3 regions of the Neptunomonas sp. ABH4_499 genome follow, and region 1 is predicted to be linked to each of the others. Evidence: predicted binding sites of a transcription regulator. Region 1 holds the regulator's gene; each other region holds the start of a gene.
What was found. Region 1 encodes LexA, which represses DNA repair genes until DNA is damaged. Its sites were predicted from a motif close to TACTGTNTANNTANACAGTA; they were not measured.

Region 1 (5,325 bases):
CGCTTCTTTTAAGAGATCAACAATCTGCTCGGCCTTAAGACTCCATCGCTCCGCCGCTTGGGCAAGGCCTTTGCAGGGCTCCATTAAAGACTCAGGCAACACCCCCTGCGGGAATCGAAAACGATCCTTTTGGATATCCTCTGGGGAGATCATCGCCGACAACTGTAAGTTTAAAAGCTCTAACTGCTGATGCATCTCGCTTGCCGCCGGAGCGATTTTTTCAATGTACTGCATCATGACTGGCTGACTATCACAGTCATCGATGAGGTGATCAAGCTGGCGAGTGATCGTCTTTAACCAACGATCGGTACTTTTTACACGCAGGTTGTAAGCGAAGTGCCCTGTGGTTTTGGCCGATAAGTGGTGTGCCTCATCAAACACGTACACCGATTGAACTGGGTCCGGCAAAATAGCACCGCCCCCAAGCGATAAGTCGGCCAAGACAAGGTCATGGTTTGCAACCACCACATCGGCTTTATCCAGCGAATCACGCGACTTAAAAAAAGGACACACATTAAAGTGCATGCAACGACGATTGGTGCAGCGGGTGTGATCACTGGTCAGTGGCTGCCAAAGGTCCTCATCCAGCTCATCTTTTAAGCTATCACGGTCGCCATCCCACTGACCCGAGGCAAATTGATCCAACAATTCGGAATAGAGCTGCACCGATGCTGGGTCCATCTTATGCTCATATTCATCTTCATAAAGGGCCATTTGTCCTAATTGACCTTGGCCTTCTAAGATCTTTTCAGCGTGCTGAATGCAGAAGTAACGACCACGGCCTTTGGCCAACATATAGGTGACCGGCGTTTCCATTAAGCGCGAAGCTTCAGGGAGGTCTTTATGCAGAAGCTGCTCCTGAAGAGCAACCGTTGCTGTCGAGATGACCAGCGTTTTACCTTGGCTTTTGGCGATCGGAATCGCGCCAATCAGATACGCCATGGTTTTACCGGTGCCTGTGCCCGCTTCGATCAAACAGATGTGATCCTGCCCTTTTCGCTCACCTTTTTCGTTCACCTCGATATTACCGAGGGTTCGGGCGATTTGAGCGATCATCATCTTTTGCCCATATCGCGGCTTTAAATCATGCAGACTTAAGAACTGTCGATAGGCTTCTTGGATCGATTTTTTTAACGCGTCGCTGAGCACAAAGTGGCCTCTTAGTTGTTCGGGCGGGGATCATACCAAGATACTGGATATTTAAACAGAAAATCTCTTTACAGCGCGACGCTCCTGTATATAATCACATGTACTGTATATAAAAACAGTCACCTTACAGGGGTAAGCGTATGAAACTGACACAGCGTCAAACGGAAGTTCTCGCCTGCGTTCGAGATCACATTCTTGAAACCGGCTATCCGCCCACCCGTGCAGATATTGCGCGTACCTTGGGTTTTAAATCGGCCAATGCAGCTGAAGAGCACCTTAAAGCTTTGGCCCGCAAAGGTGCGATCGAAATGATCCCCGGCACCTCGCGCGGCATTCGCATTCCCGATTTGGAAGAAGCGAAAAACGAAGCAGAACCCGAAGGTTTACCTTTGATTGGCCGCGTGGCTGCAGGTAACCCTGTGCTGGCTCAGGAACACATCGAAGAGCACTGCACGATTTCAGCCAACTTCTTTCATCCGCCTGCCAACTATCTTTTGCGTGTCCACGGCACCAGCATGAAGAACATCGGCATCATGGATGGTGACCTTCTGGCCGTTCACCAAACCAGCGAAGCGCGTAATGGACAGATCATCGTTGCCCGCATCGGCGAGGAAGTCACGGTAAAACGCTTCCAAAAAACCGGTCACAAAGTTGAGCTGATTGCCGAGAACGAGGAGTTCGCGCCGATTGTGGTTGATCTTCGACACGACGAGTTCACCATCGAAGGTCTAGGTGTTGGCGTTATCCGTCAAGGGAGTGAACCCTAATGCAGATGGTCTTTCCTGAGTTTTTACCCCATACGGCGACATCCGAACAGCCTGCTGGCCTAGAAACTTTAGGTAGGATTCGCCCTGCAACACCACGAACACACGCCGCAATCGCGGTAAAACCCAAACAGAATCATAGCGGTGGTCATGTGACTGAGATTGTTAGCCACAGTTTAGCCCTGGAAGAGCTTGATCTCCTCCTGCCTGTGCTGGCAAAACTCAGTCATACTAACCGTTGGCTCACTTGGATTGATCCACCTAAAACATTGCCTAAAGCCCTTCTGCTTGAAGCGGGTATCGATTTGAATAAGGTGATGATTCTGCGTTCTGATGAGCATTTCAGTACCGAGCGTTTGGCCAATATGGCCCTTAAAATCGGCAACTGCAATGTGGTGATCAATTGGGATGGCGAGCTGAGCAATCAAAGTTACGATGCGCTCGTTAATGCGGCTCAACGCGGTGGGAGTGATGCGATGTTGATTCGTTGCCGTGCCGCCCACTGACAGTGCGGCCGCGGCAAGCACCTTCGGTCAGTGAATAACCGATGGGCGAATCGTTTCGATATCGATCTCTTGCTCTACCTGCTCGCCTTCAAGCGGCATCTCACCACTTAGGTCCGACAGCATGTGTGCTCCGGCTACTAACATCATTCGGGCGAGCTCTTCGGTTTTTTCTAACAGATTATCACTGACCTCTTCCGACACTGTTAATGTCATCAAGGCCTCTTCATCGCCTGACCGGCGCATAACATATTCGCCAGATGGCAAACGTACGATTTCTAACACTACTTCGTCCATCGTTTACACATTACCACTCTTGGAACGACGAACGCTGCGCTTCCAGCAAACGTCGTATCTCGTTTAACCAACCTTTCAGCTCGATCAGCAAGTCTTTATCTTGCTTATGATCTGGGTTGATTTGCACCACGTGTATCTCTGAAACACTCATCGACTTTGGCTCAACAACCCCATCGGCTGCACGCCAACAAGCCTGATAAGCGGACATCAAACGATTCAACCAACTGCCCCGAATCGAGAGTAGCTGGCGAATCTCTTGAACCTCTGGCGACTCTTGCACAGAGGCCTCAACCATCTGTTCTAAGTCATCGAAGGCCTTAACAGCCGCCGGATTAAAGCGATACTTTTCGGCAATCTCTTTGTAGTAGGCATCCAGTGCCGATGCCATTAAAAACAGAATGCTTTCGTGTAACGCCTCAATCTTGGCGTGTTTATCCCAGCCATTTTCGTCGTGCGCATCTTCAAGCATATCTAACTGAATTCGCGCAAAGTTAACCTTCTGGTTAGTTCGCACTAAATATACTTGGCTCATCGCGCCCTCCGCCTGACTGTGCCAATGGGTGTAAGCGAGTTACTTCTTCTTGGCTTTGGGCTCTTCAATGGCCCACTTGCCGCCCTCAAAGAAAGCCTTCCAACCCGTTGCCTTACCTTCAACCTCAGTCATGACGTACTGCTCTTTGGTTTTACGGCTGTAACGAACGATCGTCTCGTTGCCTTCATTGTCATGCGTTGGCGCACTGAACAAGAAAGCGTATTTAGGGTCGATCTCTTTTTCGTGCGGCAAAAGCTCAATGATTTTCGGCGCACGCGTCTCCCGGTTTTTCGGGAACTGGCTTGCCGCAAGGAACAGACCGCTGGCACCATCACGTAGGATGTAAGTGTCTTCGACTTTCTCGCAGGCAAGTTCCGGCATCGGTACCGGGTTCATTTTTGGTGGCGCAGGCTCACCGTTTTTCAAGAGCTTACGAGTGTTTTTACACGACTCACTGGTACAGCCAAAATATTTACCAAATCGGCCATTTTTTAGCTGCATGTCCGAACCGCATTTATCGCACTCAATCACAGGGCCATCATACCCCTTGATGCGATAGCTGCCTTGCTCGACTTCAAAACCTGGGCAATCTGGGTTGTTACCACAGATGTGCAACTTACGGTTTTGGTCAATCAGGTAGCTGTCCATGGCGCTGTCGCACAGCGGACAACGGTGCTTATTACGCAAAATGCGTGATTCTTCCTCTTCGTCCGCTTCCGCGCTGACGACCTCATCCCCTGGAATCAGGTTGATGGTCTCTTTGCAGCGCTCTTTCGGCGGCAGTGCATAACCGGAGCACCCTAAGAATACGCCGGTGCTGCCGGTACGAATCATCATCGGACGCCCACACGCAGGACATGGAATATCCGTTTCCGTTGGTGAGTTTGGACGCATACCGTGCTCAGTATCCTGAGCTTCGGTCAACTTGCGGGTAAAGCCTTGATAGAAGCGATCCAGCAGGACTTTCCAATCTGCTTCACCATCGGCGATCTCATCGAGCGCATCTTCCATGCGCGCAGTGAAGCTGTAATCCATCAAGTCGGTAAAGTTCTCGTTGAGACGTTCGGTCACAATATCGCCCATTTTACAGGCGTAAAAGCGGCGGTTTTGAACCTCAACATAACCACGATCTTGAATGGTCGAGATGATCGATGCGTAAGTGGATGGACGGCCAATACCGCGCTTTTCAAGCTCTTTAACCAAGCTGGCTTCGGTAAAACGCGCTGTTGGCTTGGTAAAATGCTGTTTAGGGTCCAGCGCTTTAAGAGCCAAGACTTCACCGGCTTTCACATCCGGGAGGATCACATCCTCATCGCCTTTGCCCTTGCTTGGCATAACACGAGTGTAACCATCAAAGCGCAAAATGCGGCCTTTGGTGGTCAGCTCATAATCGCCCGCTTTTACAAAAATACGAGAGCTGGTGTACTGCGCCGGTGTCATCTGACACGCCAAGAATTGACGACGAATAAGATCGTACAAGCGCTCTGCGTCGCGTTCCATCCCGGTCAGTTGAGTGGATTCACGTTCAACATCCGATGGACGGATCGCTTCGTGAGCCTCTTGAGCGCCCTCTTTGCTGGAATAGCGAATAGGCTGCTCTGGTAAGTATTTAGCGCCGTAATTGGACTCAATGTACTCACGGCACGACGCCACTGCCTCATCAGACAGGTTGGTCGAGTCCGTACGCATATAGGTGATGTAACCGGCCTCGTATAGGCGCTGGGCTAACATCATGGTTTTCTTCACACCAAAGCCTAAGCGGGTACTCGCCGCCTGCTGCAGCGTCGAGGTAATAAACGGTGCCGAAGGCTTACTGGTGGTCGGCTTATCTTCGCGGTTGAGCACTTTGAAATCTGAGGATTTCAGCGCATCCAGGTGCTTTTGCGTTTCGCTTTCTGATTCAGGTCGAAAGGCTTTGCCAGCCGCTTTAGAGACTTGTAAGCGCAGGTCAGTATCTGGGATTGCTACGGTATCGGCGTGTACTTCCCAGTACTCTTCCGGGATAAACGCGCGAATCTCTTTTTCACGCTCTACAACCAGTTTTACGGCAACCGATTGAACACGCCCTGCAGACAGACCA
Region 2 (5,325 bases), on a different contig from region 1:
CAGGTTTCACACTCAGCCAGTGTTGGGACTTTGATGGTTTTCTCGATGCCACGGACAGCGTCTTCCAGTGACAGATCCATCGTGTAACGAAGGTCTGAACCGCGCTGCACAGAGCTGCGACGACCGCCGCCTCCACCGCCACCAAAAATATCACCAAACACATCGCCAAAGATGTCCGAGAATCCACCTTGGTGGAAACCGCCACCGCCGCCACCCATGTTCGGGTCTACGCCTGCGTGACCGTATTGGTCATAAGCGGCTTTTTTCTGGGCATCCGACAAGACTTCGTAGGCTTCGTTAACCTCTTTGAACTTGTCTTCGGCTTCTTTATCGTCCGGGTTGCGGTCAGGGTGAAACTTCATCGCTTGGCGACGAAACGCTTTTTTAATTTCCTGATCGCTGGCGTTGCGATCAACGCCTAAAACTTCGTAAAAATCTTTCTTAGACATATCCGGTTCTGATCTGCTTCAGCGGTTAGCTCCCGCCGGGAGCCGGACACGACAACGCGGGCCAGAGCCCGCGTTGCCACACTTAGAGATGATTAGGGCAAGCGGTTAGCTTACTTCTTGTCATCTTTTACTTCTTCGAACTCAGCGTCGACAACGTCGTCTTTAGCGTTGTTATCGTCGGCTTGTTCAGCCTCTGGCTGCGCTTGGCCTTCTTGAGCCGCTTCCGCGTACATCTTCTGAGCCAAACCAGAGATCGCTTCTGTCAGCGCTTCTGTTTTGCTTTCGATGTCCGCTTTGTCGCTGCCTTTCAAAGCTTCTTCCAGAGCAGAGATTGCCGCTTCGATAGAGGTTTTCTCTTCTTCCGTCGCTTTGTCGCCCGCTTCTTTCAGCGTTTTCTTAGCCGAGTGAACCATCGCATCGCCTTGGTTACGCGCTTGAGTCAGCTCTTCGAACTGCTTATCCGCTTCAGCGTTTGCTTCCGCGTCACGTACCATTTGCTCGATCTCTTCATCGCTTAGGCCTGAAGAGGCCTTGATCACGATGGACTGCTCTTTACCGGTCGCTTTGTCCTTAGCCGATACGTTCAGGATACCGTTAGCATCCAAGTCGAACGTTACTTCGATCTGAGGCACACCGCGTGGCGCCGGTGGGATATCAGCCAGGTCAAAACGACCCAGAGATTTGTTTTGCGCCGCTTGCTTACGTTCACCCTGTACAACGTGGATGGTTACCGCATTCTGGTTATCATCCGCTGTAGAGAAGATCTGAGACTTTTTAGTTGGAATCGTTGTGTTCTTCTCGATTAATGGAGTCGCAACACCACCCATCGTTTCGATACCCAGCGTCAGAGGCGTTACGTCCAGCAACAGAACGTCTTTCACGTCGCCCGACAGTACCGCACCTTGAATCGCCGCACCGATCGCAACCGCTTCATCTGGGTTTACGTCTTTACGTGGCTCTTTACCAAAGAAGTCAGTAACAACTTGCTGAACCAGTGGCATACGTGTCTGACCACCGACCAGAATCACTTCATCGATATCTGATGCAGACAAACCAGCGTCTTGCAACGCTTGACGGCATGGGTTAATCGAGTTAGTTACCAACTCTTCTACCAAAGATTCCAGCTTCGCACGTGTCACTTTAACGTTTAAGTGCTTAGGACCGGTTGAATCAGCCGTGATGTAAGGCAGGTTCACATCGGTTTGTTGTGCAGATGACAGCTCAACTTTGGCTTTTTCAGCGGCTTCTTTCAGACGCTGCAATGCCAGTGGGTCATTGTGCAGATCGATACCAGACTCTTTCTTGAACTCAGCCGCCAAGTACTCGATCAGGCGCATGTCGAAGTCTTCACCACCCAAGAAGGTGTCACCGTTGGTTGCCAACACTTCAAACTGGTGCTCGCCGTCAACGTCCGCGATTTCGATGATCGAGATATCGAACGTACCGCCACCCAAGTCGTAAACCGCGATGGTTTTATCGCCTTTGGATTGATCCATGCCGTACGCCAACGCCGCCGCCGTCGGCTCGTTGATGATACGTTTTACGTCCAGACCTGCAATTTTACCGGCGTCTTTTGTTGCTTGACGCTGCGCATCGTTAAAGTACGCAGGCACTGTGATGACCGCGCCAGTCACTGGCTCACCCAGGTAATCTTCAGCGGTTTTCTTCATCTTTTTCAAGACTTCAGCCGACACCTGAGGAGGCGCCATTTTCTTGTCATTTACATCAACCCAAGCGTCACCGTTGTCCGCTTCGATGATTTTGTAAGGCACCATGCTGATGTCTTTTTGTACAACGTCATCTTTGAAACGACGACCGATCAAACGCTTGATCGCAAACAAAGTGTTGTGCGGGTTAGTAACCGCTTGACGCTTAGCAGGCTGACCAACCAGTGTTTCACCGTCTGTAAATGCAATGATGGACGGGGTGGTACGATCGCCTTCAGCGTTTTCGATTACACGTGTTTTTTCACCATCCAGAACCGCAACACAAGAGTTGGTGGTTCCTAGGTCGATACCGATGATTTTACTCATATCTGTATACTCCGGTTGTTCTGACCTGCTGATCAATAAGCAGGATTTAATTCGTTAATTCTTTGATGACTTCTTTATGGTGGTTAACCATGCGATTTCAAGGGAGAAAAAAGGATTTTTTAACCTTGAACAACCACCACCATGGCTGGGCGAATCAAACGACCATGCAGGGTGTAACCTTTCTGCATTACATCTAAAACGGTGTTTGGTTCTTGATCCGGTGACGGCACCATGGTCATTGCTTGGTGCAGCTCTGGGTTGAAGGCTTCCCCTTTCGGGTTTACCTGCTCAACATTGAACTTAGCCAGACCTTGAACAAACATGTTGTAGGTCATTTCGACACCTTCGCGAAGTGCCTTAACGCCCTCGTCTTCGGATTGGCACGCTTCCAGCGCACGCTCCAGACTGTCGATGATCGGCAGCATTTCGTTGATCAGTTTTTCTGAACCAAACTTATGTGCTTTTTCGACATCTTGCTCGGCACGGCGACGTGCGTTCTGAGCATCTGCAACCGCGCGTAATGCTTGATCTTTCGCGGTTGCTGCTTCCTCTTGTGCTGCGGCAAGTGCTTGCTGCAACTGAGCCACATCGGCCTCAGGCTGCTCAGTGGCCGCATCCGCTTGGGTTGCCTGCTCCTGAGCTTCTGTTTCTGGGGTCTCAACCTGAGATTCGTTCGGTTTGGTTTGCTCTTCAGCCATGAGAGTCTCCGATTAGGATCATTCTAAAACTTAACTGCTGCGATTTATGGGGGCTTTCTACCCCCTTTCAACCCCTTTTATGATTTTTTTAATTTTCGATTGATCACTAATTGCACACTGGATAAAAATACACTATAAATACTGTACAAATTAACAGGTATCGAGTTCGAATATGCTTACGCAACTGACCATTCGGAATTACGCCATCGTAGAAACACTGGATTTAGACCTGAAACGCGGTATGACCGTTATTAGCGGCGAAACCGGTGCAGGTAAATCGATCATGCTGGATGCACTGGGTCTCGCACTGGGCGACCGCGCAGAGGCTGGCGCCGTGCGCTATGGCGCAAAGCGAGCCGAGATCATCGCCACCTTTGATTTGCACAATCTAGCCGATGCCAAAGAATGGTTGGCCGAGCACGACCTTGATCATGAGCACGAATGTATCATCCGCCGCGTGATCACCAAAGAGGGGCGCTCGCGCAGCTACATCAATGGCCAAGCCTGTCCGATTAGCTCTTTGAAGCAATTGGGCGAATACCTGCTTGCCATTCACGGTCAGCATGAGCACCAACGACTCTTAAAGCGTGATCATCATCGCGCTCTGCTGGATCAATTTGCACAAGCTCAACCCCATGTGGATCAAGTAAAGGCGCTCTATAAAGAGTGGCACAGCGAACAGAAACGACTCACCGAGCTGACCAACATCAGTGAAGAGCAACACGCTAAACTTCAACTATTGACCTATCAAGTCGAAGAACTCGACCAACTCGCCCTGATGGATGGTGAGATCGACGAGTTAGAGCGTGAGCAGCGCGAATTGAGCCAATCAGAAGAGATCCTTCGTCAAGGTCATACAGCACTGCATATTTTGTCCGAAGGCGATGAAGAGAACTGCAACCAACTGTTAAACCAAGCTCTGAACACCTTAGCTCAACTGGGTGATATTTCCCCTTCGCTCACCCAAGCCAGCGAGATGATCACAACCGCACAGATCCAAATTCAAGAAGCCTCTCAAGAGCTTCGTCATTATCTGGATCGGACCGAGCTTAACCCAGAGCGCCTACACGAGGTCGATGCCCGCCTGTCCGCCATTTTTGATGTCGCCCGAAAGCATCGCATCAACCCGGAAGAGATACCGGCCTTCCACGAGAACTTACAAGCTGAGCTTGATCAGATTAACCACTCCGATGAAGCCATCGAAGAACTGACTCAACAAGTCGCCAAACTGAAAGATGCGTATCTAGAGAAAGCCAACGCACTGTCCCAATTAAGGGCAGAAGCCGCCAACCAACTGAACGGCCTAGTCGATGAACAGCTGCATCAATTGGGTATGAGCTCCGCGACGTTCCAAGCAAGCTTACTGGCGTGCGATAAACCGCAGCCTTTCGGCTTAGAAGAAGTGGAGTTTTTGATCGCCACCAACAAAGGGCAACCTGCACGCCCTCTGGCAAAAATTGCGTCTGGTGGTGAGCTATCACGCATCAGTTTGGCGATCCAAGTGATCACCGCACAAAGCAGCACAACACCCACCCTGATCTTTGATGAGGTGGACGTAGGCATCGGCGGCGCCATAGCAGAAGTGGTTGGCCGCATGCTTAGAATGTTGGGCGAGCGCGCGCAAATTCTGTGTGTGACCCACCAACCACAGGTGGCCTCACAAGGGCATCAACATCTGTTTGTGAGTAAAAAGGCCGACGCCATTACCACCCATACTCAGATCAATGAGCTGAATAAAGAAGCCCGTGTTCAGGAAGTGGCACGAATGCTTGGCGGCATTGATATCACTCAACGCTCGATTGATCATGCCCGTGAAATGCTGACCTCGACGCGCCACTGATCTTATCCAGCGTAAAAACAGCCTTGCACAAAAAAGCCGACACGATGTCGGCTTTTGAGTATGTGAGTTGTCCACAATCAATCGGGCGTATTTGCCTGATCTTTGGCCGCTTCTGTATCGACTTTCTCTTCAGCGGCTTTTTGCGCTTTCATTTTTTCAGCGCGACGTGCACGTGCCTCCTTAGGGTCGGCAATCAAAGGTCGGTAGATCTCCACGCGATCTCCCTCTTTTAGCTCGGTGCTTTTTGGGTCACGAACACCTTTACCAAAAATACCCATGGGGTCGGAGTCCGGATTGATCTGAGG
Region 3 (5,325 bases), on a different contig from region 1:
TCAGGCAAGGCTTACGGCCAAGGGTAGGGCGCGACCGCGCGTCCATCCGCGGTGAGCTTCTCAACCACGGTTCGGCGGTAATCCACCACATCTTTGAGTGGCTTGGCCCGAAGCGTCTGAACCTCGTGTTCGGTGAAGGGCTGATACCCTGAGTCCTTCGATTCGCCGCCCCACTCATGCATCAAGTAGTTCATCACATCGGCGATCTCTTGGTCGTTCAAACCGGAACCGACCACGCCAGGTACATGCATTAAGTACAAGCGACCCTCTGGCAAGTAGCTAAACGCGCCGACAAAGCCGTTAAAATCAGGAATGCCCCCTTTTTCACTGCCGCTGCCATCAGGGCCGTGGCAGCCCACGCATTTAAGAATGAAATTGTTTTTAGGGCTTAGCGATTGCGCGTGTGCACTTGGAAAACCTATCCCTATCAGAAACGCTAAGCTCAGGGTAAAAACCACTTGGCGCATCGTTTTATCCTTACCAGACCATCTGGGAGAAGACCGCGAAGGCGGACCTTCGCGGGGTTGCGTTACTCGGCGATACCGACCAGTACCGCCACCGTGCAGTGATACCCTTGAGAGGTATTGGCCATGCACCAGTTGATGTCGTTGTGAAGACCCATCTGATAACCCGGTCGCTCGCGCTCGCTGGTTAAACAGGCGTTGCCATTACACATCGCTTTACCGCAACAGTCGTTGTAAGAGACCAGATAATCCTTATCGTCATTCGGGTTATGACAGGTGCCCACCCAAGAGACTTTCGAGGCTTCCGATCCCGGTGGGCAGCTGGTCAGTGTGCCGCCACAGTCATTACACAAAGCGCCATCCAACGCGCAGTAACGCCAATAATCGCAGCTGGTCGGGTCATTGGGGTCGGCCGCGTCAGCGGTTTCATTGGCAAAAGCCTGTCCAAAATTGCGGTCAAAGGGCAGCACAGGCAGAAGACCGCCTCCGGCGACGGCGACACCCGCTTTGGTCAGGAAACTGCGGCGTCCATTTTTGTGGGCCACGGTACGGGTCATGCGTTCGGTGCGGTTATCGATGGCACCCATCAAAGATTCCAGTAATCGTTTCATCCGTTAACTCCTTCCTTATGAGTGTGCTTCATCCAAGTAGCCCTGAATGGAGGGCACATTCATCTCATGGGCATTGAACAGGCTTTCCAGCTGCTCGCGGCTATTGACTAAGCCTTTTGAGCGGATGGTGCCTTGATCATCCAGTAACACCGCAAATGGCAAGCGCGAGACACGGTAAGCGATGCCAAGCTCTGGTGAGAGTAGATAAGGGAAGTCGGTCAACCCTGTGTACTCGATAAAGCGTTGGTGCTTATCCGCCTCGCCATCACTGGCCAACACAACGTCCAGCCACGCCTCTTCGCTGTCACGCACGGAGCGCAAAATAGGAATCAGCTTTTTACAGACAGGGCAGGTTGGGGATAAGAAAAACACCAAGGTAGATCGGCGTTGCCCTTGGCCCAGTTGCACCGCATCGCCTGTGAGGCTTGGCAGTGAGAAGGTCGGGGATTGATCACCGACTTTGGGGCCGGAATCATTCACGAGTGCTCCCATCGGTGCGATGCGCTCGTACAGAACGCCAATTTGTCGAGCCAGGATGAAGAAACCTGTGCCCAGCACGATGACCGCAATCATCAAGAAAGCCACAGCAAAGTACAAAGCAGTCATAGTCAGTCCTTATAAACGGGGAGATTGAAGATCCATCACATTGGCGTTGATCTGCTCAATCAGTGCATACATCGCAAACATGAACAGACCCGCCAACAGGGGCAGTAAGGTGTCACTGGCGCTCATCGCCTGAGGCAGCCCAGCTAAGGGCAAAAGGGCGATCACCATCAACACGGCATTGCGCACCAGTAAGCGTGGGCTTAGATACTGAGGCACACCGCCACAGCCACACTCGATTTGAGAACGACCACGTTTTAGGTTGATGCCCATTGAGATGGCGTACAGGGTTAATAAACCGACCGCGAGCACGACGCCGATCATGCGCGTCGCCTCAAATAAGAGGGTCAGCACCGTTAGGCATTCGAGCACCACAATCGCCATGGCCGCTGGGCGCACCCATCTGTCTGGCAGTAGCTGGTAGTCGGCAACGTAACCTTGGAACTCCAAAAAGTCGAAGCCTTTAAACAGCGCCGCTTTGAGGAACAGCAGCACGGTAAACACCAAGGCGGTCAGTGCAAAGTAGCCGATCACATCGGCGATCATGCTCATTTGGCCACCAATAAAGAGGTCGTCCAGCCCGCTTTACCGTCGGAAGCCGCTTTGGTGAGGCTAAAGTCTTTGGTGGACGAAACGGTGTACTCATCGACGGATTCCTCATCCTCATTGGATCCGTACACCTTAGGTGTTTTGTCCTGAGTCACGGTGATGGCGACTAAGTGCTCTGCTGGCGAGCGGCTCAGTAACTTGCGTTTCTTAAGACTGTAGGCCCAGATCTCCTCGGAGCCATCTTTGTGGCTACCTTCGTAGGCATCGCTGTGCATGATCATATAAACCAGATCATTCGGGGCGTTGTACGCGGTGACCATGTAGCCACCTGGCACCCAGTTGCCTTCCTCTTTGGATGCGACCGGAATCGTCTCTAGAAAGCGCATGGTTGGGCCGCTGTCATCGGCGATCACCAAATCCCCGTTGAAACCTACCAATAGCAATTTGCCATCTTTTAATCGCTGGCTATGGACGTACAAAGGCGAGTTTTCGCTGTCGAACAGCGGGTCGGATGTTTCGACCGAGTATTGGTCGCCATTGACGGTAAAGGTCTTAAATTGCCCGGTACCGCACCAGGTGGAAAAGCGATAACCGCGGGTGGACGGGATAATGCCGTAGCAACCAGGGGTTGGGATGATCCCTTGAACCACGCCGATTTTCTGATTGGCAATGGTGACAGAGGTCGCAGGTGTGGCGTTTTGAATATAAATTAAGGATTCATCCGCGCTCTTTTCTAACAACTGAGACATGCCGATCGCTTTGGCCGCTTGGTTGGGAATCACAATCTCGGTTTCAGGCGTTAGCGTATTCACATCAAAGATCTGCAACACACTCTCAACGGGGCCGTAGCTGTAGCGTTTCATGTAGTCAGAGAACGCATACACCTTGGAGGCGTCCTTCGAGAGCAAAATCTGAGAGGTGAGGCCCAGCGACAACAGGCCTTTGTAGGTTAATCCATCTTGACCGTAGACATGGATTTTACTGGCGGCGTCCCATCCGGCCTCATTTACAAAGACATTAGGGCCTTTGGGGATCGCTTCTTCAACGGTAAAGACTTCGGGTTTAAACGACTCGTCAGCGACGGCGGTGAGTGACCATTGAGTAAGACCTAAAAAGGCAGCACCGACTGCACATTGGGTCATCCGTTTCAGTGTTGTCATGCATTAACTCTCCTACGTTAATCCGACTTACGGCCTCGCAGGATGTGTGCCACCAACACTGTGTTGGTATACAACAGCTGTTTACATCAAACAGATCTATCAAAAAAAGTCATTATGACAAGGTGGAATAAAAACTAACCTTTTGGTCAAAACACATCCAAAGTAGGACGTCTTTATGGGTGAGGAGCGTTGACGCGTTTTAGGGCAGCGATTAAAAAAGATGCCTCAAAATGAGGAGGGGAGGTCGATCACGCGGTTATCATGATCGACCCAAAGGCTTACTTCTCGGCCGCAATCACAGAGACTTCGACCAGAAGCTCTGGGCGAGCCATACGTGCTTCTACGCACGCACGTGCAGGGGCGTGACCTTCTGGCACCCATGCATCCCATACCGCATTCATCGCCGCAAAATCTTTCATGTCGCGGATGTAAACGGTGGCGGATAAGATGTGCTCTTTATCGGAGCCGGCTTGTTCTAGCAGCGCTTCCACTTTATCCAGCATGGTTTGCGTTTGTTCAGCGATGCCTGCATTTGCATCAGCTGCCACTTGGCCACACAGGTAAATGGTGCCGTTATGTTTAACGATGCGGCTCATGCGCTGACCGATCTCTTGACGTTCGATAGTCATATTTACTCCAAAGAATCAGTTTTTAAACGAATAGCACCAGTATATCGAAAAAGGGCTAGAAGAATTTTTGGAATTTTATCGCTTGGCAACAATCTTATCTTTTCGGATCTGTTTGCCGGGCCTTCGCTTCTCGCGTATGGTGGCCGCACGTGGAATGACTCCCTGCACTTATATAAGGATGTAATCATGGATTTGAATACCCTTCTTAATCGGCCAACGTTAGGTCAACAAACCCTACAGGCTCGTTTAAACGCCTCTGTCGATACTCAAAAGTTGTTTGCCGCCATTGATGCAGACCCTGCGCTGGTGGGTGCAGGTGTTGTGTATGTGGATGCGCATTTGAACATCGTAACGCTGCGCGAATTTCAGCCTGTGTGCCGAATCAAACCGATTAAAGTCGTGATCCGCGAGCCGTTTGAGCCGGTCAGCGACCAGCAGTTTATCGCCGCTGCACAAACCCCACGTGAGTCCAAAATGCTGATGGAAAGCGTATCCACCGGCTTGGCTTGCGCGGGCATGGTGTTCAGTATTGTGGCGATCATTACCTCGGCTGCGGCTGTACCCGTCACCGGTGGCGGTAGCTCTGCAATGACGTATGTGGCGTACGGCGCCGCCGTGGCCACCGGTGCACAGTGTTTGAACGGTGCGGTGCGTGTCACTTTGGAAGCGCAATCGCCTGCAACCTTGGATGCGTTGGACTCGGAAGAGTGGTACACCAACACCATGACCGCGTTGGATGTTATCTCGCTGGCGGGTGTAGCGGTGTCTGGGTATCAGATGATCAAGTACGTTAAGGTACTGAACTCTGAGGGGCAGTCGGTGCGTACAGTACTGCAAGGGCTGAACCGCCACGAGCGTCGTCGTTTGACCGAAGAGATCATTCGTCAAAACCGTCCGGGCATCTCGAACCGAATGCGAAAAATGCTGCAACGCCAAGGCGTTTACCCGACCCGCTACGCCGCGGATCGACTACAACGCACCACCATCAGCCAAATTACCGACTCCTTTGCCGCCTTATTGGCCTTTACCGGCAGTGCGGGCAGCGGTGTGGTACGTCAGTTGGCCGTTAACGTATACGAAGAGTTTTAAGTGAAACCGTCCAACCAAGCTCAGCCCCGCCAAGATCACGACGCTCCATTGCAGGGTAAGGTCAGTTTATTGCGGCTGGTTTTTCCCCCGAACACCGTTACGGTGGTGTTTGCGCATATCTTGTTGATCGGTGCGGGTGTGTCTTGGTTGGCGGGTGTGTTCTTCTTGCAGCCGAACGGCATCACGGTCGATCAGGTCAAGGTGTTGATGATCGGCGCTG

Region 2: the regulator LexA is predicted to act here: its motif matches at 3,320-3,339, upstream of recN (DNA repair protein RecN).
Region 3: the regulator LexA is predicted to act here: its motif matches at 3,444-3,463, upstream of ACXAF9_RS17150 (amine dehydrogenase large subunit).

The regions. Positions count from the first base shown of each region.
Region 1 is NZ_JBSWXK010000013.1:18,778-24,102, forward strand. Features, by position in the region: gene dinG (ATP-dependent DNA helicase DinG) at 1-1,149, opposite strand, end outside; gene lexA (transcriptional repressor LexA) at 1,290-1,916, shown strand; gene ACXAF9_RS13720 (SulA-like leucine-rich domain-containing protein) at 1,916-2,419, shown strand; gene ACXAF9_RS13725 (hypothetical protein) at 2,447-2,713, opposite strand; gene ACXAF9_RS13730 (DUF6586 family protein) at 2,724-3,245, opposite strand; gene topA (type I DNA topoisomerase) at 3,285-5,325, opposite strand, start outside.
Region 2 is NZ_JBSWXK010000004.1:259,486-264,810, forward strand. Features, by position in the region: gene dnaJ (molecular chaperone DnaJ) at 1-449, opposite strand, end outside; gene dnaK (molecular chaperone DnaK) at 560-2,482, opposite strand; gene grpE (nucleotide exchange factor GrpE) at 2,602-3,180, opposite strand; gene recN (DNA repair protein RecN) at 3,353-5,020, shown strand; gene ACXAF9_RS06140 (RnfH family protein) at 5,098-5,325, opposite strand, start outside.
Region 3 is NZ_JBSWXK010000024.1:20,989-26,313, forward strand. Features, by position in the region: gene ACXAF9_RS17130 (c-type cytochrome) at 12-467, opposite strand; gene ACXAF9_RS17135 (methylamine dehydrogenase light chain) at 530-1,075, opposite strand; gene mauD (methylamine dehydrogenase accessory protein MauD) at 1,091-1,681, opposite strand; gene ACXAF9_RS17145 (MauE/DoxX family redox-associated membrane protein) at 1,691-2,230, opposite strand; gene ACXAF9_RS17150 (amine dehydrogenase large subunit) at 2,227-3,387, opposite strand; gene ACXAF9_RS17155 (RidA family protein) at 3,666-4,016, opposite strand; gene ACXAF9_RS17160 (hypothetical protein) at 4,203-5,105, shown strand; gene ACXAF9_RS17165 (hypothetical protein) at 5,106-5,325, shown strand, end outside.